2 regions of the Streptococcus sp. Marseille-P7376 genome follow, and region 2 is predicted to be linked to the other one. Evidence: riboswitches for the same ligand, from Rfam matches in the RefSeq annotation. Region 2 holds a riboswitch; the other holds the start of a gene.
What was found. A riboswitch is a leader RNA that binds a small molecule or an ion and turns the genes downstream of it on or off. The one in region 2 is predicted to bind preQ1.
Positions count from the first base shown of each region.

Region 1 (15,947 bases), on a different contig from region 2:
AAAAGAATTTTTTGGAAAGGATCTGGTCAATCCTTTTGAAAATGAAGATTATGAGCTGCTAAGAAGTATGATAGAAGATCTGCCACTCAAGGAAGCCACGCTTTTAGAACTCTATTATTTTCAAGATTTCACGGTCAAGGAGATTGCCCAAATTATGTCTTACTCAGTGAGCAAGGTCAAGATTCAGCTGATGCGCAGTCGTGCTAAACTCCGAAAGGAGCTGGAAAAGAAAGGATATCGAAATGGAAACATTTGAAAATGTTGCAAAGAAAAGCAGAAGAAAAAGACTCTGGAAGACAGTCGTCATTAGTTCCTTTGTATCTTTAGTTCTCTTAGGTCTTCTAGGAAAGGGGCTGGTAGAATTAGCCTCTAGTAACGGACGAGACTTACAAAAACAGTACGAAGTTATGTCCGAAATCGCCTATCCTAATGTTGACTATGATAGTCTTTACCACACTCAAACTTCCTTTTTTTCAGGGACCTTACGTTCCGATCGTTTCAAGGATTTAGATGGAGTGAAGGTGGCTTATCCTTCCTATGAGGGAAACTATTCACTCATAGGTGCTTTTAGAGATCCGACTGCGGAAGGGACTTATTTGTCTCTCTCAGGAACCTATACGCGAACCCTGCGTCAAAAATATCCGGTCTTCTATAATATCAATGCCAAAGGGACAAAGGATAGTAATTCTATGCCTAAAGAGTTGGCTTCTGTCAAAGAAATGCCGAATCAATTGGTGGAAGTAGCTTTGACTTTTGATAAGCCTTATACCTATAAGGAAATCCAGCAGATGATACCGAACAATCTCAAAATCAACTGGTACTGGATTGGCAGTCAGTCAGAAGATAGTGAAAATGGTATTGAACTGTATTCTGATCCCAAGCTGACCTATGGAGCTAACGCTAGTCTTCTCTTTACTTATGATTCAGATGTTAGGAAGAAGACAAAAGAGGCTAAGAAAGAGCAGCAGACTTTCTTGGATTATCTGAAAAAGGCAGATAAAAATCTTTTCCCAAGTGTTAGTGGGTACAACATGTACAATGAGGTTGAGTCCTATCTCAAGAAATTTGGTCAGCTAGATATTCGTGAAGCAGAAAATCGGGATCAATTGACCTTTTCTGGTATTATTCTGACTGGGAAAGCTGAGAATTTCAGCCAATTAGAAGGGAAAGAATGGATTGCTGCTTCGAGTATTGGTGCTTCCGTTTCCAATCAGCCTTACTATCAGTTAGATAAGGAATAATTCACAAAAAAAGACTAAAAGGCTTGCATTTTCAGTGAAATTTGATAAAATAGTAAGGAAAGTTAGACTGTATTGCCTACTGTCTATCTATAAAATATATTTTATTGGAGGCTTTTACTCAAATGGCAAAAGAAAAATACGATCGTAGTAAACCACACGTTAACATTGGTACTATCGGACACGTTGACCACGGTAAAACTACCCTGACTGCAGCAATCACAACTGTTTTGGCACGTCGCTTGCCTTCAGCAGTTAACCAACCAAAAGACTATGCGTCTATCGATGCTGCTCCAGAAGAACGCGAACGCGGAATCACCATCAACACTGCGCACGTTGAGTATGAAACTGCTAAGCGCCACTACGCTCACATCGACGCTCCAGGACACGCGGACTACGTTAAAAACATGATCACTGGTGCTGCTCAAATGGACGGAGCTATCCTTGTAGTAGCTTCAACTGACGGACCAATGCCACAAACTCGTGAGCACATCTTGCTTTCACGTCAGGTTGGTGTTAAGCACTTGATCGTCTTCATGAATAAAGTTGACTTGGTTGACGACGAAGAGTTGCTTGAATTGGTTGAAATGGAAATCCGTGACCTCTTGTCAGAATATGACTTCCCAGGTGACGATCTTCCAGTTATCCAAGGTTCAGCTCTTAAGGCTCTTGAAGGTGATACTAAGTACGAAGACATCATCATGGAATTGATGGACACTGTAGATGAGTACATCCCAGAACCAGAACGTGATACTGACAAGCCACTCCTTCTTCCAGTCGAAGACGTATTCTCAATCACTGGACGTGGTACTGTTGCTTCAGGACGTATCGACCGTGGTACTGTTAAAGTCAACGATGAAGTTGAAATCGTTGGTATTAAGGAAGAAATCCGCAAAGCAGTTGTTACTGGTGTTGAAATGTTCCGTAAACAGCTTGACGAAGGTCTTGCAGGGGACAACGTTGGTGTGCTTCTTCGTGGTATCCAACGTGATGAAATCGAACGTGGACAAGTTCTTGCGAAACCAGGTTCAATCCACCCACACACTAAATTCAAAGGTGAAGTTTACATCCTTACTAAAGAAGAAGGTGGACGTCATACTCCATTCTTCAACAACTATCGTCCACAATTCTACTTCCGTACAACTGACGTAACTGGTTCTATCGAGCTTCCTGCTGGTACTGAAATGGTTATGCCTGGTGATAACGTGACTATCGACGTTGAGTTGATCCACCCAATCGCCGTTGAACAAGGTACTACTTTCTCTATCCGTGAAGGTGGACGTACTGTTGGTTCAGGTATGGTTACAGAAATCGAAGCTTAATTTGATTAAGTTCCCAGAATAATAATTATAAAGTCAGACACTAAAAGCCCCGCTGAGCGGGGCTTTTTTGTGAAGATGAAAGGAGAACATCACATTTTACAAATCGAATTTAAGATTGAAAATTCGCTGATGAATCTCTAAATTACTTGTTTTCCTATTTAATGTCAAAAGCTAGATGAGGGTATTTTATTTTTATGAAAATTTTTGGCTAACCTTTATTAATTGGTAAATTTATGGTACAATATAACGTGAAAATAAAAAAAGAAGAGGTATGTGAAATGTCACGTAAACCATTTATTGCCGGTAACTGGAAAATGAACAAAAATCCAGAAGAAGCAAAAGCTTTTGTGGAAGCAGTAGCTGCTAAACTTCCGTCTTCTGATCTTGTAGAAGCTGGGATTGCTGCCCCTGCACTTGACTTGACAACTGTTCTTGCTGCTGCAAAAGGTTCAAACCTTAAAGTTGCTGCTCAAAACTGCTACTTCGAAAATGCAGGTGCTTTCACTGGTGAAACTAGCCCACAAGTTTTGAAAGAAATCGGTACTGACTACGTTGTTATCGGTCACTCAGAACGTCGTGACTACTTCCATGAAACTGATGAAGATATCAACAAAAAAGCAAAAGCAATTTTTGCAAACGGTATGCTTCCTATTATCTGCTGTGGTGAATCACTTGAAACTTACGAAGCTGGTAAAGCTGCTGAATTTGTAGGTGCTCAAGTATCCGCTGCTCTTGCTGGATTGACAGCTGAACAAGTTGCTGTATCCGTTATCGCTTATGAGCCAATCTGGGCTATCGGTACTGGTAAATCAGCTTCACAAGACGATGCGCAAAAAATGTGTAAAGTTGTTCGTGATGTTGTAGCTGCTGACTTTGGTCAAGAAGTTGCTGACAAGGTTCGTGTTCAATACGGTGGTTCAGTTAAACCTGAAAACGTAGCATCATACATGGCTTGTCCAGATGTGGATGGAGCTCTTGTTGGTGGAGCATCACTTGAAGCTGAAAGCTTCCTTGCTCTTCTTGATTTTGTGAAATAAAAAAGATTTTAAGTTTTAAATAAAATTGCTTGTTGCCTTAAGGTGGCAAGCTTTTTAAAATTCGGAGAGAAAAGTTGAAATCAAAAGAAATAGTTTATTTAGCGAGTACAGCTGTCTTATTGGCTGCAACGGCTAATATTGCTCGTGCTGAAGAGAATACAAGTCCGGCAGGAGATTTAGAGGTTCCTAAAACGGAACTTCAGGTAAAGAATGCTAGCCAAACTCAAGAAGCTCCAGCAGCATTGAAAACGATTGCTGATGAGAATACAAAAGGGCAGGAAAATACAAATCCGACAGCAAATGGCTCTGTGATTGATCAAAGCCAAAATAGGGCTTCTGATTTGATAAAGGGTGAATTTTCTGGCAGTGAAAGTGAGACGGGGAGTGACACTCATGCTGAATCCACAGGAAATCAGATAGGGTCAGATCAATCTTCGCCGGCTGTGAGTAGTACAGAAGTAACTTCTGAGAAGAGAAAAGCAGTGTTTTATAGCGCTCCTCCGTCAGGACAAACAGCTCGCAGCAATCCTCAAGCGGACATTAAAGGTTCTTCCTTTGTGGATGTGAGTAGTCACAACGGCTATATCAGTGTGGAAGACTATCGTCAATTGGCAGCAAAAGGTGTCGGCGGTGTTGTTGTCAAACTGACAGAAGGAACGACTTATACAAATCCTTTTGCTGAATCACAAGTGAAAAATGCGCAAGAAGCCGGTCTGCAAGTCTCGACCTATGCCTTCTCGCATTACACTAGCGATTCAGAAGCGAGAGCGGAAGCCCGTTATTATGCTGCATTCGCCAATAGGCTGGGCTTGCCCAAAAATACGGTCATGGTCAATGACATGGAAGATCCGAAAATGCAAAACGGAATCAACCAGCATACTCAAGCTTGGGCTGATGAAATGCGCAAACACGGATATAAGAACTTAATGTACTATACTAGTGCTAGTTGGGTCGACCAAAACAACCTGCGCCAAAAAGGACCAGTAAATACAGCTTTGTTTGGCCTTGATAATTTTTGGATTGCCCAATATCCAGCACCAAAACTAAGTGCAAAAGATGCTAGAAGCCTGAAATACAATAGCAGATCAGGGGCTTGGCAATTCACCTCTCAGGCGGAGTTATTAGCAGGCAAGCATGTTTTCGACCAGAGTATTGACTATTCTGGTAGATTTACAGCCAAGTCTGCTTTAGCTAAGCAACCACTGACGGGTACGATTAGTATTCAAAATAATAACCCCAAAACCGGTACTTTTGATGTCATCGTTTCCAAAGTTTCAGCACCACATGGAATTCAGGAAATTAAGCTTCCAACTTGGTCTACTGAGAATGGTCAAGATGATATTGTTTGGTATACTGCAGCAAAACAAGCCAATGGAACCTATAAATTGACTGTCAATGCGGCGAATCATAAAGGTTCGACTGGTGAATACAACATTCATTTGTATTACATACAAGGGGACGGTCAGATGGTCGGTGTCGGCGGAACCACCACCAAGGTTTCGATCGGAAAGCCAGAGGGTAAGCTGACGATTGCCAATAACAATCCGAAGACGGGTACCTTTGATGTGATTGTTTCCCAGGTTTCCAGCCCGCAGGGGATTCGTGAGGTCTTGCTTCCGACTTGGTCGCATGAGCACGGTCAGGATGATCTGATTTGGCATAAGGCTCAGAAACAGTCTGACGGTACCTATAAGTTTCCCGTTCGTGCCAGCGAGCACAAGAATTCTGTCGGTGACTACAGTGTTCATCTGTACTATGTCCAAGATAATGGTCAGCTGGTCGGTGTCGGCGGAACCACCACCAAGGTTTCGATCGGAAAACCAGAGGGTAAGCTGACAATTGCCAATAACAATCCGAAGACGGGCACCTTCGATGTGATTGTTTCTCAGGTTTCCAGCCCGCAGGGGATTCGTGAAGTTTTGCTTCCGACTTGGTCGCATGAGCATGGTTCGGATGATCTGATTTGGCACAAGGCTCAGAAACAGTCTGACGGCACCTATAAGTTTACCGTTCGTGCCAGCGAGCACAAGAATTCTGTCGGTGACTACAGTGTTCATCTGTACTATGTCCAAGATAATGGTCAGCTGGTCGGTGTCGGCGGAACCACCACCAAGGTTTCGATCGGAAAACCAGAGGGTAAGCTGACAATTGCCAATAACAATCCGAAGACGGGCACCTTCGATGTGATTGTTTCTCAGGTTTCCAGCCCGCAGGGGATTCGTGAAGTTTTGCTTCCGACTTGGTCGCATGAGCATGGTTCGGATGATCTGATTTGGCACAAGGCTCAGAAACAGTCTGACGGCACCTATAAGTTTACCGTTCGTGCCAGCGAGCACAAGAATTCTGTCGGTGACTACAGTGTTCATCTGTACTATGTCCAAGATAATGGTCAGCTGGTCGGTGTCGGCGGAACCACCACCAAGGTTTCGATCGGAAAACCAGAGGGTAAGCTGACGATTGCCAATAACAATCCTAAGACGGGTACCTTTGATGTGATTGTTTCTCAGGTTTCCAGCCCGCAGGGGATTCGTGAGGTCTTGCTTCCGACTTGGTCGCATGAGCACGGTCAGGATGATCTGATTTGGCACAAGGCTCAGAAACAGTCTGACGGTACCTATAAGTTCACCGTTCGTGCCAGCGAGCACAAGAATTCTGACGGTGCCTACAGTGTGCACCTGTACTATGTCCAAGATGATGGTCAGCTGGTCGGTGTCGGCGGAACCACCACCAAGGTTTCGATCGGAAAACCAGAGGGTAAGCTGACGATTGCCAATAACAATCCTAAGACGGGTACCTTTGATGTGATTGTTTCTCAGGTTTCCAGCCCGCAGGGGATTCGTGAGGTCTTGCTTCCGACTTGGTCGCATGAGCACGGTCAGGATGATCTGATTTGGCACAAGGCTCAGAAACAGTCTGACGGTACCTATAAGTTCACCGTTCGTGCCAGCGAGCACAAGAATTCTGACGGTGCCTACAGTGTGCACCTGTACTATGTCCAAGATGATGGTCAGCTGGTCGGTGTCGGCGGAACCACCACCAAGGTTTCGATCGGAAAGCCAGAGGGTAAGCTGACGATTGCCAATAACAATCCTAAGACGGGTACCTTTGATGTGATTGTTTCTCAGGTTTCCAGCCCGCAGGGGATTCGTGAGGTCTTGCTTCCGACTTGGTCGCATGAACACGGTCAGGATGATCTGATTTGGCACAAGGCTCAGAAACAGTCTGACGGTACCTATAAGTTTACCGTTCGTGCCAGCGAGCACAAGAATTCTGTCGGTGACTACAGTGTGCACCTGTACTATGTCCAAGATGATGGTCAGATGGTCGGTGTCGGCGGAACAAAATTGACCGTTACTCGCACGGATTCTATTCCAAGTGTAAAAGTTGAAATAAAAGATGTAAGACAGACAGAGGGAGTTTACCGAGTTGTTGTAAATCGTCCTCCTGGTGCTAAAGAGATTAAAAATATACGGGTTGCTGCTTGGTCTGAAAAAAATCAAGGTAATCTTCATTGGTATAAGACAGCTCCGACTGGTGATAGTACAGAAGTTGTCGTTAATTCGGCTAACCATTATTTTCTTAAAGGAGATTACATCACTCATGCTTATATTGACTACACTGACGGAACTACCGATGGTTTCAATGTAGGAAATCATGAATTAGATCCTCAGATAAAGGGGCAGAGAGATCGAGTCGTACAGTCAGCAGCAGCACTTGTTGGTGTTCAGGGGGGCAGCGAGCAGCACCGTCTGTTAGTGGCGGATTATAATCGCATTCGTCCATTGCCAGTGGGATATGCTGTCAAGGAAACGGATGACTGGTGTGATATTTTTGTCACTGTGGTTTTCCAAAGACAGGGTTTGAGTGAACTTATCGGTCGCGAGTGCGGAGTAGAACGTCATATTCAAATTTTCAAACGCTTGGGTATTTGGAATGAAGATGGGAATTCAACACCTAAAGCAGGCGATATCATCACTTTTAACTGGGATCAAAACAGCCAGCAAAATGACGGCTGGGCGGATCATATTGGTATTGTAGAGAAAGTGGAGAATGGCATTATTCATACTATCGAAGGAAACAGTACCAATAATCAGGTGCAACGCAAAACCTATCGTATTGGTCACGGGAATATCCGCGGATTTGCTAGTCCTCTATATAAATAAAGAAAGAAATTCTTTGCACACAGGAAGCAAGTGCCGATAAATTTCAATTGTAATAAGCATCTCATTTGAGCACTGCAAACTTTTTCTAAACTCTTTAATTTCAATCTTGAGAGAAGACGGACTAAACCGTAGCGGAAGTAGGTAACTCATCAGAGGAATTTTAAAAAGGGAAATTTAGAAGAGATTACCAAAAACAACAGTACAAAATTAGTACTGTTGTTTTTGGTAATTCAAATGCATTTTTAAATATTAGTATATTTTGCAAAGATTCTAGGACTAACCTTTTTGAGTTGTGGAATGAAGACCAGACTGACTCCGATAACGAGAAGTCGGTCTGCATAGTCAGTCAGTGCTTGGACGATGATAGTACTGGTGACCAAATCTAAGCCTAAGCCATGCAAGCCCTGAACGATGAGGCTGGAACCGCTTGGAGTAATCCCTTTGAAGACAATGACGGTAATCAGAGAGGCCAAGGCAGTGGCTGGCAGGGAAACCATAAAAGATTTCCAGAAGAGGTTTAGTCTGGGTTTTGAATCAGAAGTGAAAAAGATTGAGACGAGCAGAGCCAAAAGAATGGCTACTGGAGAGAAATATATAGCAGAAATGTCCGTTGTAAAAGCACTAATCAGAGCACTGGCAACCGCAGTTCCTACTCCGAAAATAGGTCCTAAAACAAGGCTGGCTAATATCGTTCCAAACGTATCCAAATAAATAGGAAGTTTTAGAAAAAGGGCGATGTTGGCACCGACATAGTTTAGAGCGATGCAGATAGCTGTAAATGTGATGATAAAGGGTGATGTTTTTTTCATAATCTTATCCTAAGTTTAAAGTTTCTAGATCTTGGTAGATGATTCCCTTTGACGTGTTGAGTATCACGGAGAGAAAATCCTGAAAGAAGAGTTGGATGTCTACTTGGGTCAGCACCTTAGCATTGGCTTCCCTACTATAAAAATGATAGGCATCAACTAGCGTTTGTCCTATGGCAATACCTTCCGTTGCAAGATCGACGAAGGAGTCAAATCCTTGGCAAAGGTCTTCATGCAGGAAATGGGCAACGGCCAATGGGTCGTTGATGACACAGCCGATGATATGTTCATACTCCCAATGAAAATCCCAGTAAAAACGAGTGATTTTCCCGATGAAGTCAGCGACTTCAGGGTTGATAAAACGCATATACTCCAAGAGATTGGGAGTCAAAATAATTTTTCGAGTGACATCTAGACCGACCATTTCAATCTTTTTTCCAAGTTTTTCATAGGTTTCTTGCGCTGCATGCGGATCGCACCAGTAGTTGTATTCGGCCACAGGTGAACAGTTGCCGTGCGATTTGTAGCTGCCTCCCATGCTGACAAACCGGTCTAGTTGCTGACCAAGTTTAGGATTTTTCCTAAGAGCCAAGGCAATATTGGTCAAAGGCCCCAGCGCGATGATAGAAGTATCATTATTGGTCTGAAAATAGTCTGCCAGAAAGTCATAGGCTGTTTGTGGTTGGGCTTTGATAGAGCTACTTCTCGCTATCCCGCTTTCCCCCAACCCATCCATGCCGTGGGTATCCTGAGCGGAGACGAATTTACGAACCAAGGGCTTGTCGGCTCCTGCATAAACTGGAATATCTAGTCGATTCAGTTTCTCCAATATTTTGAAAGCATTTTCTAAGCCCAGTTCCACTGGGACATTTCCAGCGACTATGGTCAAAGCTACGACCTCTAAGTCAGGGTGTTGCAGGGCATAGAGCAAAGCTAGGCTGTCGTCTATGCCAGGATCGCAGTCAATAATAACTTTTCTTTTCATAGGTCCCCCATTTGAGAAATAAAATAAGGCTGAAACCTCCGTCTCAACCTCTCAGTTAGTTCTGCCAAAGCGGCAGGACACCAGAAAAAACTATGTGCAATTACATTACTTTAGAATATAAGGGTACTTAGTTTTTTATACTGGGAAGTTTGCGAACCAGTCCAAAACAAGTGTTTTGAATTATGCATTTACTATCATAATGAAAAATTGCCTAAAAGTCAATGGGAAGGAGGACAAGAATAGTCAGTCTTTTGACTTTATGATATAATAAGATGAAAGAAATGAGGAGATTATGATGGCAAAAATAGTACAAACAGATAAAGCACCAGCGGCAATCGGGCCTTATGTCCAAGGAAAAATCGTCGGTAACCTTTTATTTGCCAGCGGTCAGATTCCTTTGTCACCAGAGACAGGAGAAATTGTAGGAACAACGATTGAGGAGCAGACCCAGCAGGTTCTGAAAAATGTAGGAGCCATTTTAGAAGCAGCTGGAACAGATTTTGACCATGTGGTCAAGGCGACCTGTTTCTTGAGTGACATCAATGATTTTGTGCCATTTAATGAAGTCTACAAGACAGCCTTTAAGAGCGAGTTTCCAGCTCGTTCGGCAGTAGAGGTTGCTCGCTTGCCTCGTGATGTTAAAATCGAAATCGAAGTCATTGCTGAAATTGTGGAATAAATGATTGGGGCTGGGAAAAGTTTTCTGTCCCTTTTTAGACATGATAGGTTAGAGAAAGGAGAAAGAATGACTGAACACAAGATTCAATTAGTGATTGTGACAGGAATGAGCGGTGCTGGAAAGACCGTTGCTATCCAGTCTTTTGAGGATTTGGGCTATTTTACGATTGATAATATGCCGCCGACTCTAGTGCCAAAGTTTTTGCAGTTGGTCGAAGGAACCACAGATAATGACAAGTTGGCTCTGGTTGTTGATATGCGGAGCCGGTCCTTCTTTTTGGAGATTCAGGATATTTTGGATGAGCTGGAAAGAAGTACGGAAATTGATTTTAAAATTTTATTTTTGGATGCGGCTGACAAGGAGTTGGTGGCCCGTTATAAGGAAACCCGCCGTAGCCATCCGCTGGCAGCAGACAGTCGGATTTTAGATGGGATTAAGCTGGAGCGCGAGCTTTTAGCCCCTCTGAAGAATCTCAGTCAAAATGTCGTGGATACGACAGACCTGACGCCGCGGGAGCTCAGAAAGACTATCTCTGAGCAGTTTTCAAATCAGAACGAGATGCACAGTTTCCGCATTGAGGTCATGAGTTTTGGTTTCAAATACGGTCTGCCTTTGGATGCAGATTTGGTCTTTGATGTACGTTTCCTGCCCAATCCCTACTATAAGCCCGAACTGCGCAATCAGACAGGCTTAGACAAGGATGTCTTCGACTATGTCATGAACCATGCTGAGTCAGAAGAATTTTATCAGCATCTACTGGGCTTGATTGAGCCGATTTTGCCGGGTTATCGGAAGGAAGGAAAATCTGTGCTGACCATCGCAGTCGGCTGTACGGGCGGACAGCACCGTAGCGTAGCTTTCGCTCAGCGTTTAGCGGATGATTTGGCAAAAAGCTGGCCAGTTAATGCCAGCCATCGCGATAAAAATCGTCGGAAGGAAACGGTGAACCGCTCATGAGAAAACCAAGAATCACAGTCATCGGCGGTGGAACAGGAATTTCGGTTATTTTAGACAGTCTGCGGAAAAAAGAAGTGGAAATCACAGCTATTGTCACAGTAGCAGATGACGGCGGCAGTTCTGGCGAGCTACGGAAAAACATTCAGCAGCTGACTCCTCCGGGCGACCTGCGTAATGTTCTTGTAGCCATGTCTGACATGCCAAAGTTCTATGAGAAGGTCTTCCAGTATCGCTTTGCTGAAGGAGACGGAGTTCTGGCAGGTCATCCTCTGGGGAATCTGATTATTGCCGGCATTTCCGAAATGCAGGGCTCAACCTATAACGCCATGCAGCTTCTGACCAAGTTTTTCCATACGACAGGTAAAATCTATCCTTCTAGTGACAATCCCCTGACTCTACATGCTGTTTTTACCGATGGAACGGAAGTTGTCGGTGAGAGTAATCTGGCTAGTAAGAGCGGGATGATTGAGCGAGTTTATGTGACCAATACTTATGATGATAAGAAGCCTGCGGCTAGTAAAAAGGTGGTCGAGAGCATTTTGGAAAGCGATATGGTGGTTCTGGGACCAGGTTCCCTCTTTACTTCCATTTTACCTAATCTCGTTATTGAGGAAATTGGTCAAGCCCTTCTAGACACAAAGGCAGAAGTAGCCTATGTCTGCAACATTATGACTCAACGCGGCGAAACCGAGCACTTTTCAGATAGCGATCATGTTGAAGTTTTACATCGTCATCTGGGCAAAAAGTTCATTGATACTGTCTTGGTCAATATCGAGTCGGTCCCGCGTGAGTATATGAACAGCAATAAATTTGATGAATATCTGGTGCAGGTTGACCACGATTTTCGAGGGTTGCAGGAGCAAGTTCCGCGCGTTATTTCTTCGAATTTTCTTCGTTTGGAAAATGGCGGAGCTTTTCACGATGGCGAGTTAGTCGTTGATGAGTTGATGCAGATTATACAGGTGCGCAAATGAGTTTTACAGTTAAAGTCAAAGAAGAGCTTTTAAGTTTAGCTGTAAAAGACAAAAACGAGTTGGCTGCTATCATCAAGATGGCTGGTAGTTTGGGAATTTCTTCGTCTGGCCTTACCTTATCCATTTCAACAGAAAATGCCAAAATTGCCCGACATATCTACGAGCTGCTGATAGACATCTATCAGGTCAAGTCAGAAATCCGCCACCATCAGAAGACCAATCTGCGCAAGAATCGTGTTTATACAGTATTTCTGGATCAGAAAGTGGAAGAAATCCTATCTGACCTACACTTGGCTGACTCCTTTTTTGGTATCGAGGTAGGGATTGACCAGGCTATTCTGTCAGATGACGAAGCCAGTCGCTCCTATCTGAGGGGAGCATTTTTGGCTAGTGGTAGTATGCGGGAGCCAGACTCAGGCAAGTACCAACTGGAAATTCTGTCCGTTTATCTGGATCATGCTGAGGATCTGGCTGCTTTGATGCGCCGTTTTCTTCTGGATGCCAAGACGATTGAGCGTAAGAAGGGGGCAGTGACCTATCTGCAGCGAGCTGAGGATATTATGGATTTTCTCATTGTCATTGGAGCTATGGAAGCCATGGCTGAGTTTGAGTCTATCAAGCTCCTGCGGGAAGCGCGCAATGATCTTAATCGAGCAAACAATGCGGAGACGGCCAATATTGCCCGCACAGTGACGGCCAGTATGAAGACGATTAATAATATTATCAAAATTATTGATAGCATAGGTATTGAACAGTTGCCAGTGGACCTGCAGGAAGTAGCCCAGCTGCGTATCCAGCATCCGGATTACTCCATTCAACAGCTGGCTGATAGTCTGAACCAGCCACTGACTAAGAGCGGTGTCAATCATCGATTAAGAAAAATAAATAAAATCGCAGATGAATTATAACAGCTGCTGAGCATGAGCTCGGCAGCTGTTTTTTATAAGCTTGTAGAATGTTTGGGTTGGACCTTTTGGTCGGGATAGATATGATTAATGGCATTGTTGACAGCGGTAGGAGCTTCGCCCAGACCCGTTGCAATTAAATCAATCTTTCCTTCATAGGAACAGCAATCACCAGCTGCATAGATACCTGATATAGAAGTTTCCTGCTTGCTGTTGACCAAAATCTTGTGACGATTGAGTTCCAAGCCCCAATTTTTGAGATTGCCGACAGAAGATTTAAAACCGTAGTTAACAAAGAGATGATCCAGTGGTAGGAGCTGACTTTCGTCTCCCTTGACTTGACTGATTTCCAAGTGGGTAATCTTGCCATTTTCACCGACCAATCGACTAGGAACAAACGGGGTTCTAATCTCAACACTGGAAGCTTTGAGCTCTTCCACACTATGCTCTAAAGCTCGGAAGTTGTCCCTGCGATGCACCAAGCTAGTTTCAGCGATTTTTTCAAATGCCAGAGCCCAGTCAACAGCCGAGTCGCCGCCCCCCAGAACAACAACCTTTTGGCCGGCATACTGGCTGATGTTTGAGACATGATAGTGGAGATTGCTGTAAGCTTCGGCATCGCCTAACTCTAGTGGCCGTGGCTTAAAGGCTCCGCCGCCCATAGCGATAATAATGGTTCTAGTTTCATGCTGGCCCTTGGACGTTTCAATTGTAAAGCCAGAATCCTTTTTTATAATATCCAGCACCGTTTCATTGAGGTAAATATCAGTCTGGAAAGTCTCCAGTTGTTCAATCAGACGCTGTGTCAGCTCTTCGCCAGTCAGATTGGTAAAGCCTGGCACATCCAGAATCCTCTTTTCTGGATAGAGAATAGCGGGTTGTCCGCCCAGCTGAGGCAGAGAATCAATGATTTTGACGCTGGCTTTTCGCATGTGAGCATAAAAGGCGGCAAAGAGGCCGACTGGCCCGCCGCCAACAATGGTGATATCGTAGATTTCAGTCATAGTTTTCCTCTATTAATTCTTTCAAAAATAAACTCTTTTTATTGTACCATAAAATGTTTTAAAAAGGTCATGAAGTTTATTCTAAGATGCTCAGTATAATAATGAAGCAAAAAAGGAAGGTTTTCAGAAATCTCCGTTGCTACGATAAAGGGAGAGACTATATAGCTAAAAAGACTTCTTATTGTGATATGAAGCAGGAGAGTGACAGCTGGACGATAGAATCGAGACTATTAGTTTTGATTGCACTCTTCAAGAATGTAGCTATAATAGCGGTTTTCACTATCTTTTCCATGATAATTTCCCCGCAAAGCTAAAAAATTTGGTATAATGTTTTATAAATAGTAAGATAAAGTAAAGATTAGAGTAGGAATTATGGCAAAAATCAAAATTGTAACTGATTCATCGATTACGATTGAACCAGAGCTTGTGAAAGAATTGGATATTACAGTTGTTCCGTTGACCGTGATGGTCGATGGCGTGGTTTATTCAGATACAAACCTGAAAGAAGGGGAGTTTCTGCGTCTCATGCAAACCAGTAAAAATCTACCAAAGACCAGCCAACCTCCCGTTGGAGTTTTTGCAGAAGTTTTTGAGGCTCTTGCTGAAGAAGATGCTCGGATTATTTCTATCCACATGTCCCATGCCCTTTCAGGAACGGTTGAAGCTGCACGGCAAGGTGCGACATTGGCCAATGCTGATGTCACTGTTATTGATAGTTCTTTTACTGACCAAGCTATGAAGTTCCAGGTCGTTGCAGCTGCTAAAATGGCTCAAGCTGGTGCAAGCTTAGAGGAAATTTTACAAAAAATAGCAGAAATTAAGGACAAAACGGAACTCTACATAGGTGTTTCTACCTTAGAAAACCTTGTCAAGGGAGGACGAATTGGCCGCGTTACAGGTTTAATTAGTTCTCTCCTTAATATTCGTGTCGTAATGCAGATGAAAAATCATGGCTTGCAACCAATGGTAAAGGGACGAGGAGCTAAAACTTTTAAAAAATGGCTGGATGATTTAATTGATGTTTTGAGGACTAAGGAGGTAGCTGAAATTGGTATTTCTTACTCAGGGAGCCCTGAATTAGCCAATGAAATGAAAGCAAGTTTACAGCCTTATGTGAAGAAAACGATTTCTGTTTTGGAAACAGGCTCGATCATTCAGACGCATACGGGGGAAAATGCTTGGGCAATATTGGTTCGCTACGAATAAATCAACATTAATTTGGAAAAAAACTGTTTAAGACTTGACCTAAGGGCATTTTTTAGATATGATAATACTTGTTAGGGTGATAAGCCCATAAAAAATTTGGAGGATTTGTTAAATGGCTAACAAACAAGATTTGATTGCAAAAGTAGCAGAAGCTACAGAATTGACAAAGAAAGATTCAGCAGCAGCAGTTGACGCTGTATTTGCAGCAGTTACTGAATTCCTTGCAGCTGGTGAAAAAGTTCAATTGATTGGCTTTGGTAACTTTGAAGTTCGCGAACGTGCAGAACGCAAAGGTCGCAACCCACAAACCAAAGAAGAAATCATCATCCCAGCTTCTAAAGTTCCAGCTTTCAAAGCAGGTAAAGCACTTAAGGATTCTGTAAAATAATCTTAACGATTAATCAAGTCCATCATTTAATTGATGGGCTTTTTTCTTTTTTCAAAGTTCTGTCTATCTAGCTCGTATTGCTTTAAAACCCAAAGGAAATCATTTTTTCAAATGCAGTTTCTAGGCTGATGCTGGACGTTAGCTAGGATTATTCTAGGTTTAAAAAATAAGTAGGGAGACATCAAAATAAGCCGAGAGATTGTTTGAGCCCATAGTACAGTGAAAATATCGTCAATAGCTGATCTGATAGTTAAGTCAATCATTAACTGTATTTGGGGCAATA
Region 1 covers NZ_CABPTS010000001.1:294,176-310,122, reverse strand. Annotated here, with positions in the region: gene FZ952_RS01380 (RNA polymerase sigma factor) at 1-256, shown strand, start outside; gene FZ952_RS01375 (anti sigma factor C-terminal domain-containing protein) at 243-1,241, shown strand; gene tuf (elongation factor Tu) at 1,364-2,560, shown strand; gene tpiA (triose-phosphate isomerase) at 2,839-3,597, shown strand; gene FZ952_RS01360 (GBS Bsp-like repeat-containing protein) at 3,672-7,760, shown strand; gene FZ952_RS01355 (LytS/YhcK type 5TM receptor domain-containing protein) at 8,003-8,569, opposite strand; gene FZ952_RS01350 (nucleoside hydrolase) at 8,574-9,551, opposite strand; PreQ1 riboswitch class I at 9,673-9,717, opposite strand; gene FZ952_RS01345 (RidA family protein) at 9,847-10,230, shown strand; gene rapZ (RNase adapter RapZ) at 10,297-11,187, shown strand; gene FZ952_RS01335 (YvcK family protein) at 11,184-12,161, shown strand; gene whiA (DNA-binding protein WhiA) at 12,158-13,069, shown strand; gene FZ952_RS01325 (NAD(P)/FAD-dependent oxidoreductase) at 13,102-14,070, opposite strand; gene FZ952_RS01320 (DegV family protein) at 14,443-15,276, shown strand; gene FZ952_RS01315 (HU family DNA-binding protein) at 15,389-15,664, shown strand.
Region 1: another riboswitch for preQ1. It lies ahead of FZ952_RS01350 (nucleoside hydrolase); the one in region 2 lies ahead of FZ952_RS06955 (QueT transporter family protein).

Region 2 (15,947 bases):
CTATGTTTAATTGGTTTGGCTATTACAGCTACTAAGCGAGTGTGACCGTCAATTTTCATTCAAAATCTCCTGAATTTTCTTCATATTGGCCAAAGAAATCTGCCCAGGAGCCGATGGAACCTCTTGACTGGCAAAAGACCAGATAGAGCCTGTCAAATCAGCTGCTATACGAGAGATTTTTCCAACTTTTCCCATGGAAATCGTGACAAAGTCCTGCTCAGGATTTAAGGTTTTAAATCCTCGAGTGTAGTTCATCAAGTCCAGCACATCCTGCTCATTGTGAGCCATGACAGAAACTTTAACCACTTTTGGTGTCAAACTTGTCAATTCTGACAAAATTTCCATCATATTTTCCGGTGTTTCCTCAAAATTATGATAGCTGAGGACTAGATTGGGAAAATCAAGCATTTCTTCGAATTTATCTTTGTGCGAATAATACTCAAAGTCAACATAGTCTGGCTGATAAAATCTCGCTACTTCTTTGATTAATGCAACATATTCATCATCTGACAAATCAAGCTCGCCACCTTCTTGCCGACTCCGCAGTGTGAAGAGCAATTCACGCCCGGCAAATTTCTCAAAAATAGCAGGAGCAACGTTTAGAATGCTCTCTTTGGGCAAAAAGTCCGCTCGCCATTCGATAATGTCTGCATCATCATAGCGGCTAAGATCGATAGCTTTAGCCTCTTCTAAACTTCTGGGCATGATTGAAACGACTAATTTCATTTGTCCACCTTAATAGTAAATACCTTGAGATAGTTACTATTTTCATCTTTCTTATTGTATACAAAGTCTGCTGGTAGACCATATTCCGCCAGATAGCGGTGAGGAACTCCTGCAAATCCTTTTTCAATTTCTTTTTTAAACTTACTTTTAGAGACATTGGCTGCATTGGTCGAGAGAATCAATGTTCCTTTTGGACTCAGAATTTCCAAAGCCTGAGCCACCAAACGATGATAATCTTTCGCAACAGAGAAGGTCTGTTTCTTATTGCGAGCAAAGCTCGGCGGATCTAGGACAATCACATCATATTTTAGATTATGGCGCTTGGCGTATTTGAAATAATCAAAGACATCCATAACTACGAAACGATGAGGCTCCAAATCTAAGCCATTGGCTTCAAAATGTTCTTGGGAAAGCTCACGACTGCGCTTGGCCAAATCAACAGAAGTTGTCTGACTAGCGCCACCCATGGCAGCTGCCACCGAGAAAGCCGCTGTGTAGGAGAACATGTTGAGCAGACTTTTTCCGCTAGCTAAGCCGTCAACCAGACTGCCCCGCACCTCGTGCTGATCCAGAAAAATCCCAGTCATCAGGCCATCATTCATGAAGACTTGATAGCGAACGCCATTCTCCAAAACCGTAAGATAGGCTGGCGCTTCTGCTCCGTAGAGATGGGCAGACTCATAGTCCAAGCCCTTGAAGCGAATCTTCTCGTAAGCTCCAGCGACCTCAGGAAAGACCTGCTGGAAAGCAGCCACTATCTGGTCCTTAATTGAAAAAACATAGGAATTATACCAAGAAAAAACTACATATTCCTCATACAAATCAACCGTAAAACCACCAAAACCGTCACCTTCTTGGTTAAAAAGACGATAGGCTGTCGTATCCTCAGCATGGCGATAATAGAAGCGCTTATCTTTAGCCTTTTCAAACAACTTCTGAAAGAAAGCTAGGTTCAACTCTACCTTAGCATAGGAAATCAGCCAACCAAGTCCCTTATTCTGCAAAGATAGATAGGCTGTTCCTAAAAATTTCCCCTGCTGATTGTGCAATTCCACACATTGATTATTGAGAGAAAGAGTTGGAAAATCATTTTTATCTAACACTAAAATGCCTTTTCTCAACTTTTCCTCTGTCTGTTTTTTAACAGTAAGTTTCTTCATAAGCATTATTATACCAAATATTGTGAAAATTCTCAAAGCATATTTATTATTTTAACCCAATATCGGCTTTAAGAGGAACATATTTTTATTATTTGCTATAGCAAAAAGCCGCCCTATTAGGCGGACTTTAATAAAGAGTTTTCCTATTTCCACTTTCTATTATAATTAGGAGAAGAACAGATATTTTATATTTCAATATTTGTATTAACAATCCTGCTTTAAATAAATCCTAACAGTTAAAAAATAAGATAATATGAATGTCGCACTAGATAACAGTAAACTCCCTATACCAAATGTAATTAACTGGGTATCTGATGGTTTTTCAAACAAAGTATTGATTACGGCTATTGAGCCAACCATGATTGCCACTGATGCTAATAGACTGATGATACTCATCGCTTCAGTTCGATCATTGAAATCTAAGTAGGATATCGGTAAAAAAATTGCATTCATGATGAAGATAACTCCTATAAAAAATGAAAATAGCAAAAGTACATCAACATATCTATAAAATGCGAATCCATGCAAAGCAAATGACGTTAAAAACACTCCCATAGATAACAAGCTTCCAATGACAATCGTAATGAATTGAGTCACAAATACACTTTTTATGATGTCACATCTCCTAATTGGCAAGGATACCATATATTGATTCCACTTCCCACTATTATTTTTCCTTAACCCAATAGAGCTGATAAAAGGAAAGCCAATAACTGTTAAACATAAAAAAGTAATCAATGGTATTTCATTTCTACCGCCGAAAATTAGAATTGAGATTCCTATCAAAAATATAAATATCAGGAGCACCCTTAAATTTGATGCCAATTTATAATAATGATTCTTAATCAATCCTTTCATTTCCTTCTCCTCTCACCATCAACAGCATCATTTCATCCAAAGACACATTGTCTACTATCAGATTTTTATATTTTTTCTTCATCAGCTTTCTGTCAGATACCAGCACATCTATCTGATAATCTTTTTTCATGTATGATAAGATATCTTCGGTCGCAATGCTTACAAAATCATTTTCAGAGCAACGAATAACCCCGTATTCATATATCAGTTCATCTTTTGTTTTATTTAAAATAATTTCTCCATCGTGAATAAATACGATATAATCTGCAATTTTTTCTAAGTCACTAGTGATATGAGAGGATAATAAAATGGAATGATTCTCTTGCTTTACAAATTCAAGAAGTACATCTAAAATTTCATCTCTCATGATTGGATCAAGTCCACTCGTCGGCTCATCTAAGATCAATAATTTGGATTCATGTGAAAGTGCTACTGCAATAGCAAGCTTCATACTCATGCCTCTTGAATAGGTTTTAATTTTTTGAGATTTAGGCAAATTAAAACGCTGCATGTATTCTTCAAAACAAGTATTATCCCACTTGCTATAAATTTTCTCAAAGATGTCAGCTAATTGTTCCGCGGTTAAATGTTCAGGAAAATTATTACTATCATAGACAACACCAATATTTTCCCTTATATCGGTATCTTCATCAGACATCTCTTTACCGAATATTTCAATCTTTCCACTATCTTTTCTCAATACATTTAAAATGCAATTCATAGTAGTTGATTTTCCAGACCCATTTTCGCCAATAAAACCTAATATGCTCCCTTCTGGCAATGAAAAGGATATGTTTCTGATTGAAAAATTTGATTTCTCATATTTTTTGTTCACATTTTCCAATGTCAAAATATTAGTCATTGTCATTCCTCCTCCAAGTACAAAATCTTTAGTATCTCCATCATCTTTTCTAATGGGATTGCATTTTCTTTTGCAACTTCAATAGCAAACTGTAGATGTTCTTCTATTCTTTTCTGCTGTTGCTCTTTATAAAACTCCTTGTTTCTTGCCAGCACATATGTTCCTCGACCTATTTCAGTTTCAATAAAACCATCTCTTTGTAATTCTTCATATGCCCTCTGAACTGTAATAACGCTCACATGAATTGATTTGGCTAATGCCCTCATTGAAGGAAGACTATCTCCAGCAACCAATTCTTCACTCATAATCATATTTTTTATCTGAGAAATGATTTGTTCATATATTGGCTTATCTCGGTTATTACTAATAATAATATCCACAAATTTCTCCTTTACTCAAGTGTACTTATTGATTCAGTACAATAATATCATTTTAATAGCATTCTGTCAATTAAATCCCCCCGATGTAAGTAGACTAATCATTCTTTCTACATTTTTTATTTAGTTTTTTATAAACTTTTTAATGACACTAATACAAATGTTTTCTTGAGAAATTTTAACATCCAGATAAAAAGAACTTGCCTCATTCCAATACTATAGTCTTGATTATTTTACAAATAAAACAATCTACCTCTTAAATCATCTCAATCTTTCCTCAACTGAAAAAATTATGATATACTTAGAGGTAGAGAATTTTTAGGAAATAAGACAAGGAAGTACCTTTCTGTGAAAAAAATAACCAAGAATTTACTCAATTTTATGAGTACAAGGCTAGGTTTCGTCTTGAGTTTGCTCACGATTTACTGGTTAAAAACCATGTGGGCCTATACTGTCGATTTTAGTTTAGATATTCAAGGAGCCTACCAGATTTTTCTGGCTCTGATTAACCCTTTTCCCATCGGACTTTTGCTGATTGGACTAGCTCTTTATATCAAACCGACCAAGCTTTTTTATTGGGTCAGCACTGCTATTTACATGCTGCTCTTTGTCTGGCTGGTCTCCAACTCCATCTACTATCGCGAGTTTACCGACTTTGTGACGGTCAATACCATGCTGGCCTCCAGCAAGGTTTCTGCAGGTCTGGGAGCAGCGGCCATGGAGCTTTTCCGTCCGTGGGATGCCATCTATATCATTGATTTCCCAATCCTTGGCTGGCTTTTTTATAAAAAGTATATCCGTTTGGATCATCGAGCTTTCAATATTCGGGCTAGCTTTGCCGTGACATCTCTGTCAGCCATGCTCTTTTCAGCCAATCTTTTCCTAGCAGAGATTGATCGTCCAGAGCTCCTGACGCGCGGATTTTCAAATTACTATGTCGTCCGAGCTCTCGGCCTGCCAGCCTTTCTAGGCTACAGCGCCAATCAAACCTATAGTGCCAATAAAGAGCGCTCTAAAGCCTCTGCCAAAGATCTGGAGCCAGTTGAACAATATATCCAATCCCATTATGCAGAGCCAAATTCTGAATACTATGGCATTGCTAAGGGCCGCAATGTATTTTATCTCCATTTAGAGAGCTTCCAACAGTTTTTAATTGACTATAAACTGCAGATGGACGGCAAGGAATACGAAGTAACGCCTTTTCTGAACTCACTTTACCATTCCAACTCAACTTTGGCCTTTTCTAACATCTTTAACCAAGTTAAGGCTGGAAAAACATCCGATGCAGAAACCATGCTAGAGACAGGCCTATTCGGTCTTAACCAAGGCTCCTTCATGGTAAATTACGGTGGTACCAATACCCAGCAAGCAGCTCCTTTTATCCTCTCTCAAAATGGAAATTACACATCTGCTGTTTTCCATGGAAATACTGGCAGCTTCTGGAACCGCAACACCGCCTACAAGCAATGGGGCTACAATTATTTCTTTGATGCCTCCTACTTCACCAAACAGGACGAGACTAACTCCTTCCAATACGGCTTGAACGACAAGATCATGCTGAAAGATTCCATCAAGTATCTGGAACATTTACAGCAGCCTTTCTACGCCAAATACATCACCGTCTCCAATCACTATCCTTATACGACCAGTCTGATTGGCGATGAAATTGGTTTCCCGCTTGCAGATACCAAAGACGAAACCATCAATGGCTACTTTGCAACTGCAAACTATCTGGACTCTGCTGTCAAAGCCTTCTTTGACTATCTTAAAGAAGCTGGGCTGTATGAAAATTCAATTATTGTCCTTTACGGAGACCACTATGGAATTTCCAATTCTCGCAATCCAGCTCTGGCACCACTTCTAGGCAAAGACTCTGAAACCTGGTCTAGTTATGACAACGCTATGCTGCAGCGGGTCCCATATATGGTGGTGATACCGGGTATGGAGAAAGGAAAAATCATTGATACCTTTGGTGGACAAATTGATATGCTGCCAACTTTGGAGCATCTATTGGGCATTGACTCAAAAAATTACCTTCAAGTCGGACAAGACCTACTCTCACCTCAGCATGAGCAAATCGTGACTTTCCGCTCAACCAATAACTTTGTAACCCCTAAATATACAAGCTACAGCGGACGGATTTACAACACACAAACTGGGGACGAGATTACCCTTCCCGACGAATCCACAACTGCAGAACTGGAAGCTATTCGGACAGCAGCCAATACCCAGCTGAAGATGAGCGATGCGATTCAGACAGGGGACCTGCTCCGCTTCTACACGGGCAATGACTTAGGAAAAGTCAATCCCGAGGACTATTCTTACATCAACTCCTTCAAGGCTCTCCAAGCCATCGAGAAGGAAAAAGGAGAGCAATCGACCAGCCTTTACTCAAAACGTGGCGGTGTGTCCTCCATTGACTTATTCAATTCGCCAAGCTATCGAGCACTGCACCCTGAACAATTCCAATCCAGCAGTGAGGAAGAGAGTAGCGGAGACTCTTCTAGCTCCTCTAGCTCTTCAAGTTCCTCTAGTTCAACTGCTACTCCTTAGTATTTATCAAACTACAAAACTCTCACCAAAACGTTGAAAATGTTTTGGGAGAGTTTTTTTTTTATTTTCCGCCAATCAAAAAAAGATTGAAGAATGGAGCCACAAGTGGGTTTCTTCAACTTTTTTTATAGTCATTTTGCTTATCTTGACATTAGTTAATTACTTCAAAAACAGAAGCAGTCAGATTTTCAACATAAAATGGTCTTTTATGACGGCTGTTACCAGCTACCAAACGAAGCTTATCAGAATTTGACAGGTAGAAAGGCAAGCCACTGGCGTTGAAAATAATTTCATAGTGCTTTTCATCCTTAATCTCAAAAATCAGTAGTCCGCTTCCTTGATTTGCAGATTTGACAAAGACATGCTTGTAAATATCTGCGTAAGTTTTATAAGAAAATTCCTTGACAGTTGTCTTTAGATGAATGATCTGCTTGATAAATTCAAGGCTGTTTTGATGATGATTGAGTAAATCCCAGTTTACTTGATTGACAGCGTCCGGGGCATTGTAGCTGTTCATCGCTCTTTCTCGGTCGCTGTGCAGCACTTCTCCGCCTTCACCTGTTGCTACTAATTTACTTCGTGAGAATTCTTGACCTAATTCCATAAAAGCCATGCCCTGCATAAGTAAATTCATGGCCGTTGCCAGTTCAATACGTTTGGATTTTGTTAAAACGTCATCGTGTGGATGCAATTCAGTCAGTAAGTCATGCAAGTTGAAATTATCATGGGCTTCAACATAGTTGAGTACCTGCTCTGGTAACCAATAAGAGCCTAACTCCTTGCTTCCCAAAATAGACTTGGCTACAATGTCTTCGGTCGCCTGGCCGCTGACAAAGCCTGCTTTCACCCCGCCATAGACCTCAGCTCCCTTCACCGCATCGCGCTCGGTATCATTGAAGAAGCCAATCCGCGGCATTTGATAAGCATTGTCTTTTTTAGCCTTATCCTGTGGCATCAGACCCGTTCCCATATCCCAGCCTTCTCCATAAAGCAAGATCCTCGGATCGATTTTATCCATTTCCTCACGGATTGCATTCATAGTCGCTACATCATGGATTCCCATCAAATCAAAACGGAAGCCATCAATATTGAACTCCTCAACCCAATAACGCAGCGAATCAATCATGAATTTGCGGAACATCTCGTGCTCGCTTGCTGTCTCACTGCCGACACCGGTACCATTTTGGAAGGAACCATTGGGATTCATCCGGTAGTAATAATCGGGAACAGTTGCCTGAAAAGCTGAGTCAAAAGTTGAATAGATATGGTTGTAAACTACGTCCAAGGTCACAGAAATGCCAGCATCGTGATAGGCCTGAATCATGGTTTTCAAATCTCGAATAACCTGACCTGGGTCATCTGGATTGGAAGAAAAACTGGTTTCTGGCGCATTGTAGTTCTGCGGGTCATAACCCCAGTTATAGGTGACTTGCCCATTTTCATCATAGTCCTTGTGACGGTCAGAGATCGGCTGGAGCTGAACCACATTGATCCCTAAGTCACAGATATAATCAAAGCCCGTCTTGTATCGCAATCGGTTCCTAGTACCTGTCTGACAAGCGCCTAAGAAGGTTCCTCGCAGGTTCTCTTCTACTCCGGAGCTGCTGGATTTGGTTAAATCCCGAATATGCATCTCATAGATGACTGCCTGATTAGGATTTTTTAGACGCCAGGTGGCTTTCTTACCTTGACAGACCTTAAACCCTGGAACAGTCTTGTCCTTTTCAGCAACAATAGCTGAGCGCTTACCATCTGGACTAGTGGCTATCGTATAAGGATCGCGGGTATGAAAATGTTGATTTTCAAAACTAACATGATAATGGTAGGCCTTGCCAGCTAGATCCTCTGGCACGTCAACCAACCAAACTCCAATTGTATTTTTAGCATGGTCGTGCGAGTAAGTTTCCCCCTTTTTCATAGGGAATTTTTTATAAATGGCTGCTTCATTGCTGGAAGATTCATAGACTACCAATTCGACATTTTTTGCTGTTGGAGCCCAGACTTTAAACAGGTTGGTCTGCCCCTGAAGACGATGACCAAGCCAACCTTGGTAACCCCAGCATTCATCAAAATAATCTGACCGCATAGCCACATCAAAATTATGAGGGCGGCGCTGTGAGTATTGGTGGCTGGTTGTAGCCGCCTGAAGGGAATAATAAACCTGATGGTCTCCTTCAATCAGCCATACTTCTGTTGGTAAATGAGCAGGCAATAAATCGATATGATAGTCACAAGACTGGCTGGACCAGTCCGAACGCTTGACAATCACATGGGCTTGCCCCAAAGGCTCCAAAGTTTTAAAAGATAGTTCTCCTTGAATACCGAAATAATCAAGTTTGGAAAAAGAAGCTTCTTTTCCCCATTTATTTGTCTGCCACTGCCACAAATCATAAGAAAAGTAATCTCCCTTAGGATTATGATAGTGAACAATGACCTTATAGTCTAACATTTTCATTAATCTCTTCATTTCTAAATTATTCTATCGAAAGAGCATTCTCATCAATTTCGTCTATATTTGCAAAAAATTCCAGATGATTATGCAAAACTTCAAGCTCTACTGGCGTATCGCCACCATACTCCCCATCTAGATTCAGCATAAACGGTGCTTTTTTGTCCAATACTTCTAGCTTCAATTTGCTGGTTTTAAGATACTCAACCTTGGCATCCGTCACATGCTGTCCACCATTAATCGCTTGTATAATCAAGCTAAGCATATCAAATAACTTAGCCGTTTTTACCACAATCAAGGTAAAATTCCCATCATCGAATTTTGTATCCGGAGCTAGTTTTTCAAAACCACCAATAGAATTAGTCAAGGCTACAAAGACAAGCGAAACCTTGCCCTCAAAAACACCATGATCATGCTCAATCCGTACCTTACGAGATTTGGAGCGAGGCAGCATTTTAGCCCCTTCTGCGACATAAGCCAGATAACCCAGACGGGATTTGACTTCACTAGGAACACTGTAAGTCAGCTCCGTTAGGGTACCTGCAGCAGCAATATTGATAAAGTATTTGCTGCCATAAGCTCGGCCGATATCCATCTGAATCGTTTGGTTTTTCTCAATAATGCGGGCAGCGGCTACCGGATCCCCCATCGGAATCTTCAAAGCTCGCGCATAGTCATTGGTCGTTCCGGTCGGGATAAAGGCCAGCTTGGGACGCACATCTAGAGAGGCAACTCCATTGACCACTTCATTAATCGTTCCATCACCACCGGCAGCAATCACCAAGTCAAAACCAGCCTTGGCTGCCCTTTCGGCTTCCCGCTGCGCGGAGAAGGGCTCTGGAGTCGTTTGGTAGGCGCTGGTCTCATAGCCAACATCTTCTAAAACGTCCAAGACTTCGGCAATATTTTTCTTGATAATCTCCTGCCCAGAAGTCGGGTTATAAATCAATCTTGCTTTTTTTATCTTGTTCTTCATACTCAGCCTCACAAGCCATCTAACCAATCTTCATCTCGAATCTCGACTCCAAGTTCTTGGGCTTTGGTCAATTTGCTGCCTGCATCACTGCCAGCTACCACCAAATCCGTCTTTTTAGACACACTTCCGGCAACATTAGCTCCCAAGCTCAGCAATTTTTCTTTGGCTTGATTCCGTGTTAATTTTTGTAATTTTCCGGTCAGTACGACTGTTTTGCCAGAGAGGACTGCATCAGCAGCTACTTTTTCACCTAGATAGTCTAAATTGACACCAGCTTCTTGCAGTTCCCGCAGCAGCACTTGGCTGCCTTCCTGCTCAAAGTAAGAATGCAGACTTTGAGCAATAACAGTCCCCAAACTGTCAATAGCTGCAATGTCTTCTTGATTGGCCTGAGAAAGTCTAGGAATGTCATGGAATTTCTCTAATAGAATCCGACTGGCCTTGCTTCCCACATGACGAATACCCAGCCCAAAGAGTAATTTCTCTGCTGAGTTATCCTTGGAAGCTTGAATGGCATGATACAACTTGTTGGCTGATTTTTCCTTAAAGCCGTCTAAGGTGAGCAAGTCTTCTACAGAAAGACGGTAAATGCTGGCAACATCCTTGACCAATTCCTTGGCAAAGAGCTTTTCGACAATCGCAGGGCCTAGGCCTGTGATATTCATAGCATCTCGGCTGGCAAAATGAGTCAAACCCTCCATGATTTGAGCGGGACAGAGAGGATTGATACAGCGCAGAGCCACCTCATCCTCAAAATGCAATAGCTCACCGCCACAACTCGGGCAGTGACTTGGGATTTCCACAGCCTCTTCTGACGCCCTCTTAGACTCGACCACACGCAAGACAGCTGGGATAATATCGCCTGCCTTATAGACAATAACTGTATCCTCCTTGCGAATATCTTTTTCAGATATGTAGTCCACATTGTGTAAGGTTGCTCGGCTAACTATCGTTCCTGCTAGCTGAACCGGCGTCAAGTTCGCCGTGGGAGTCACAACTCCCGTCCGTCCGACGGTCCAGTCCACAGACAAAAGCTGGGCTTCCTTTTCCTCTGCTGGAAACTTGTAGGCGATGGCCCACTTAGGTGCCTTGACAGTAAAGCCCAGCTCTTCTTGAACACTTAAGTCATTGACCTTGATAACAATACCGTCAATCTCATAAGGCAGACTATCCCGCTCCTGAGCAATTTTTTCGATAAACTCCCAGACCTGATCCATAGATTCCGCCAGAATATGAGTAGGATTGACTGAGAAGTCCAAAGATGCCAGCTTATTCAAAACAGCTTCCTGACTGGTTTCCTGAGTCGGACTGGCTTCTTGATAGAGGAAGGTAGCCAGTTTACGCTTGGCCACAACAGCTGTATCCAATTGGCGTAGGGTTCCAGCTGCTGCATTTCGCGGATTGGCAAACTCAGGCTCACCATTCTCCTGCCGCAGCTGGTTAACCGCATCAAAGGAGGCCTTGGGCATGTAGCATTCTCCGCGGACAGTCAAGTCAACAGGCTCTTTGAGAGTCAAGGGAATATCCTTGACCCGTTTGAGATTTTCCGTGATGTTTTCACCGACAGAGCCGTCTCCGCGCGTCGCGCCTGCTATCAAGACACCATTTTCATAGGTCAGGGAAATAGACAGACCGTCAATCTTGAGCTCGCAGAAGTAGGAAACGCTGGGAAATTCCCGACGCACCCGCTCGTCAAATGCCAGTAATTCTTCACGTGAAAAAGCATCCTGCAAACTAAAAAGAGGATACTGGTGTTGGTATTTTTCAAATCCTTCTAAAATCTTCCCACCAACCCGATGTGTAGGGCTGTCAGGCAGAATGTCTGTTGGGTACTTTTCTTCTAAGTTCACCAGCTCACGATAGAGCCGATCATACTCACTGTCAGATACGCTTGGACAATCACTGGTATAGTATTCATGGGCGTATCGATTAAGCAATTTGACTAATTCTGCAATTCTTTCTTTCATACTTCTATTTTATCATAAATGGGCGAAATCTTCCTCTATTTGTTCCTCACAATCCACAGGAAATTAAAAACAACCATACATTTTTATAGTTGTTCCTTGTAATCTATCTCGTCAAATCAATATGCTGAGACAGACGATTGATTAAAATCGCTCCAATTAGCAAAGAAACAAATTCTCCAGCCGCTGTCGTAAACCAAGTGAGGAAAAAGGGAAGACCTTGTAAGAGGTGCAGTTCCGCAGCAATGGTAAACATGGAAATAGAAAAGAGAATTGCAAAGCAGAAATGATCTAGCCGAATCAGATTATTAAGAATATATTGATTCTTGAATTTTTCAAAAAGAATAACACCTAAAGTCAAAAAAACTAAAGTGGAACCACCACCAACAAAGACATCTACGATACCAAAACTATATAAATTGGCAATCATGCAGCCTAAGGTCACCCCGATGATATATTTACGATGATAAAAGGCCATAAAGTTCATCATCTCCGAAATACGGAATTGATAAGCACCATAGCTAATAGCATTCAAAGGTGGGGTAATGGTCAAAGCTACATAGATCGCCGCAACTAAGGCAATCTGAGTCATGTCACGAACAGTTAGGTTTTGTTTTTTCATTTTTTCTCCTTTAGCGGTTTTCCCGCTTAAAATATGCTTGACGAAAGAAGCTAAGCGTCAAGGGCTGTATCCATCACTAACAGTAAGAAATGAAATAGGTCGGAGATTCTTTTAAAACAGCTCCTTCTCCCCACTCTCTCACATTGAGACACAGCCTTTCAAGTATAGCACAAATCCCGAAAATATGATAGACTAAGATCATGAAAGTTGTAATAAAAAAGTTTTTTGATAATGAAATTTTATCCTACCTGTTTTTTGGAGTAGCCACTACTGTGGTAGCTGTCGCGACCCGGATGCTGCTCTATACTCTGACCTCGAATGAAATCATTGCGACCATCATCGGAAATATCGCCGGTATCCTTTTTGCCTTTGCGACCAACGATACCATTGTTTTCAAGCAAAAAAGAAAGGGCTGGCCAGTCAGACTGATTAAATTCTTTATCGCTCGGCTCAGCACCCTAGGCCTCGACCTAGCTCTAACCATCATCTTTGTCAGCTGGTTCCCGCAAATCATCGGCCAATTTGTCAATAATGACATCAAGATGGTCAATACTGTCGAAACCTTCATTGCCCAAGTAGCTATTATCGTCCTCAACTATGTCTTCAGCAAGATTTTTGTTTTTAAAAGCAAGAAAAAATAATAGGCCATTTGAGAAGCTAATATGGAGGTTGTAATGCACTTTCGATTGGAAAATAGAGAATCGAAGAAAACACAAGAACTGGGAAATTTAATCAGAGCATATAATCAATCAAAGAGAGAACCGTCAAAAAGTGAACCTCTTAACATCTATGTCGAAGACGAACAAGGAAATCTAATTGCTGGTATGGTAGCCGAAACTTTTGGACATTGGCTAGAAATTGAATATTTGTATGTGCAAGAGGATTTCCGAGGACAAGGCATAGGCTCAAACATTTTGAATCGGGCAGAAAAAGAGGCTAGAGAAAGAAAGTGTAAATGTTCATTTGTGAACACCTATCAGTTTCAAGCACCGGATTTTTATAAAAAGCACGGTTATGAAGAAGTGTTTGCCTTAAAAGAATATCCCTATACCGGAGAAAGATATTATTATACAAAAGCGTTATAATCTAAGAGCTGAATTGTAAAAATCAGATGTATTACTGACAATTTCTTACGAAGAAGAGAAAATAGAGTTATGTTTAGACCAAAGCTGCTTTACCCTATAAAAGCAAATCTGGACCAGATTATTCTGATCCAGATTTTTTGATGATTAGATTTCCAGACTTGGATTTTCAGCTATCAGGTGAGTAATGTCACCCTTGACACCGAAATATTCCTCCACCAGAGACTGGAGTTCTTTCATGGCCGCTTGAGCACGCGCTGCCTGCTCTTCATTGATGGCCTCGATAACCAAAACAGCATCCTTGGTTCCTTCTGTCAGCATGGTTCGCTGAGCTTCTCGCCAGTTGAGACAGCGGCAGACGGCTCCCTCCTCATCATAGTAGATGATTTCCTCTGGGAGAGCAGGCGCATCACTCTCAGCTCCCAGTGGAAAGAAGGCTTCACCACCCTTGGCTTTCCCCAGATGAAGACCACCGACAATCTTGTCCAAATCCTCCCCACCACAGGGTACAGCATAAGAAAGGGACGCACTGTTATAAAGATCTACCAAAGGATTGATCGGATGAAACTCCCGTCCCTGACTGACCCGCTTGAGCAGGGCTTCAATGGAAGAACGGGCTCCCTTCTTAGTTTTAAACTTACTAAAAGCCTGCCGCCATTCCTGAATAACATCATTCTGGGTAAAAGTCTCATCTGGGATAAAGTCTTCAGCTCGCTTTGCTCCCTTATCTAGCAAGGATTTGAAGTAGGGATCCTTGCTTTCATCAACAGAATTGTCCAAACCCTTGACGACCATAATACTAATCTGAGCCTCTGGAAACAAAGTCCAAAATTCATTTTCAACTGTAATTTTCATGTTGCACCTCAATAATTTCTTTTCTGACCTTTTTTGACCAGCTCCCAGTCCTTGGTAATATTCTCTCGGACGCGAACCAGCATCTTTTCTAACTCTTTCCGCTCAGTTTCTGAAAAATTTTCCAACGAAACCTGCTCCGAATACTCGTTTTCCGCTAAGATAAAAGGATAGAGGGTCGCCCCCTTTTCGGTGACAAACCATTCCTTATTCTTGCGGTTAGTGGCAGCTGGGCGCTGTTCCAGTAAACCTTTGCCTTCTAGCTTCTTGACTGAGCGAGCCACCGTCGAGCGATCTACCTTGAGCAAATCCGACAGCTCCTCCTGGATAATACCAGGATTCTCCGCAATCCGCACCAGATAGAGATATTGTCCCCGCGCCAGATCTATGTCACGAAACTCCAGATTAGCTATGGAATCCAAAGCTCGGGCAATGATTCCAATCTCACGTAAAATCGACATCTCTCCTCCTTATGAAACTAGTATATCAACTTTTTATTGCAAATGCAATAAAAAGTTGATGTTTTCTAAAAAAGAAATGACTTTCTTTAAGAGAGCTATCACATTTTTATCATTTCTGTAGCGGCGAAAGCAATATAGACATTACCAAGCGCTTTTCCGACGCAAAAAGACGTACAGTTGTTACAACCGTGCGTCTGTCTGCCCTAATTATACTTTGACTTAACTAGAAAAATGAATCTGTTAGACTTGCCATCAAACAGTCAAAAAGATTCCAGAAATAACAGCCAGCCGTAAGTAAACATTAAACTCCATACAGCAGCAATATCTCTATTTATCCTCTACTACTTTCTCATTATCCATGAGAAAGGGCTTGGCCAGACCTTCTCCTGTGTAGTCTTTATATTTGGTCTGCAAGTATTTGTAGACATCTTCCTTGGTTGCAAACTTGATAGCCTGGTAAGGTTCTTCAAAGGTCAGCTTTTCGACAAATAAATATCCGTCTTTATCTGGAACCAAGACGCCGACATGCCCGATAAAGAGAGAATCACCGTCAAGATTGTCGTGGACAATGACAGAGAGCATCCTTGCCTTTTCGTTAAACTTGAACTGTTTGAAGTATTCCTCCATCTTCTTAGCGTGAACCTTGACATCTTGGGTCGCCTCAGTCTTGACTCTTGAGAATAGGATATTAAAGGCTTCCTTATCTTTGGTATCAAATAGCTTTCCCTTGTCAATCGCGTCATTATCTAAGAATAAAAGTTCATCATCCTTTGCCATTTGAGGGATTTCGATGCTATTTTTCAGCAAAGTATAAGAGTTAATTCGGCAATTTGTCCCGATAAAATCGCCCTTTTTTTCACGCCACAAGTTGCTGATTTTTTCTACATCATAGTCTGTTTTTGTGAATGTAGTGAAGTCTCCCGTTAATCCAGCAGAACCAACAATGCCATTGTAGTCATTGACTAGATTGACAAAGTTATCTACACTGTTTTTATCCAAGTCGGC
Region 2 covers NZ_CABPTS010000011.1:46,189-62,135, forward strand. Annotated here, with positions in the region: gene FZ952_RS06905 (shikimate dehydrogenase) at 1-59, opposite strand, end outside; gene aroD (type I 3-dehydroquinate dehydratase) at 49-726, opposite strand; gene FZ952_RS06915 (class I SAM-dependent rRNA methyltransferase) at 723-1,886, opposite strand; gene FZ952_RS06920 (ABC-2 transporter permease) at 2,091-2,744, opposite strand; gene FZ952_RS06925 (ABC transporter ATP-binding protein) at 2,728-3,606, opposite strand; gene FZ952_RS06930 (GntR family transcriptional regulator) at 3,609-3,986, opposite strand; gene FZ952_RS06935 (LTA synthase family protein) at 4,332-6,536, shown strand; gene pulA (type I pullulanase) at 6,688-8,985, opposite strand; gene FZ952_RS06945 (diacylglycerol kinase family lipid kinase) at 9,011-9,961, opposite strand; gene ligA (NAD-dependent DNA ligase LigA) at 9,970-11,928, opposite strand; gene FZ952_RS06955 (QueT transporter family protein) at 12,032-12,547, opposite strand; PreQ1 riboswitch class II at 12,545-12,639, opposite strand; gene FZ952_RS06960 (GtrA family protein) at 12,748-13,188, shown strand; gene FZ952_RS06965 (GNAT family N-acetyltransferase) at 13,222-13,632, shown strand; gene FZ952_RS06970 (B3/4 domain-containing protein) at 13,777-14,484, opposite strand; gene FZ952_RS06975 (MarR family winged helix-turn-helix transcriptional regulator) at 14,493-14,942, opposite strand; gene FZ952_RS06980 (DUF4300 family protein) at 15,270-15,947, opposite strand, start outside.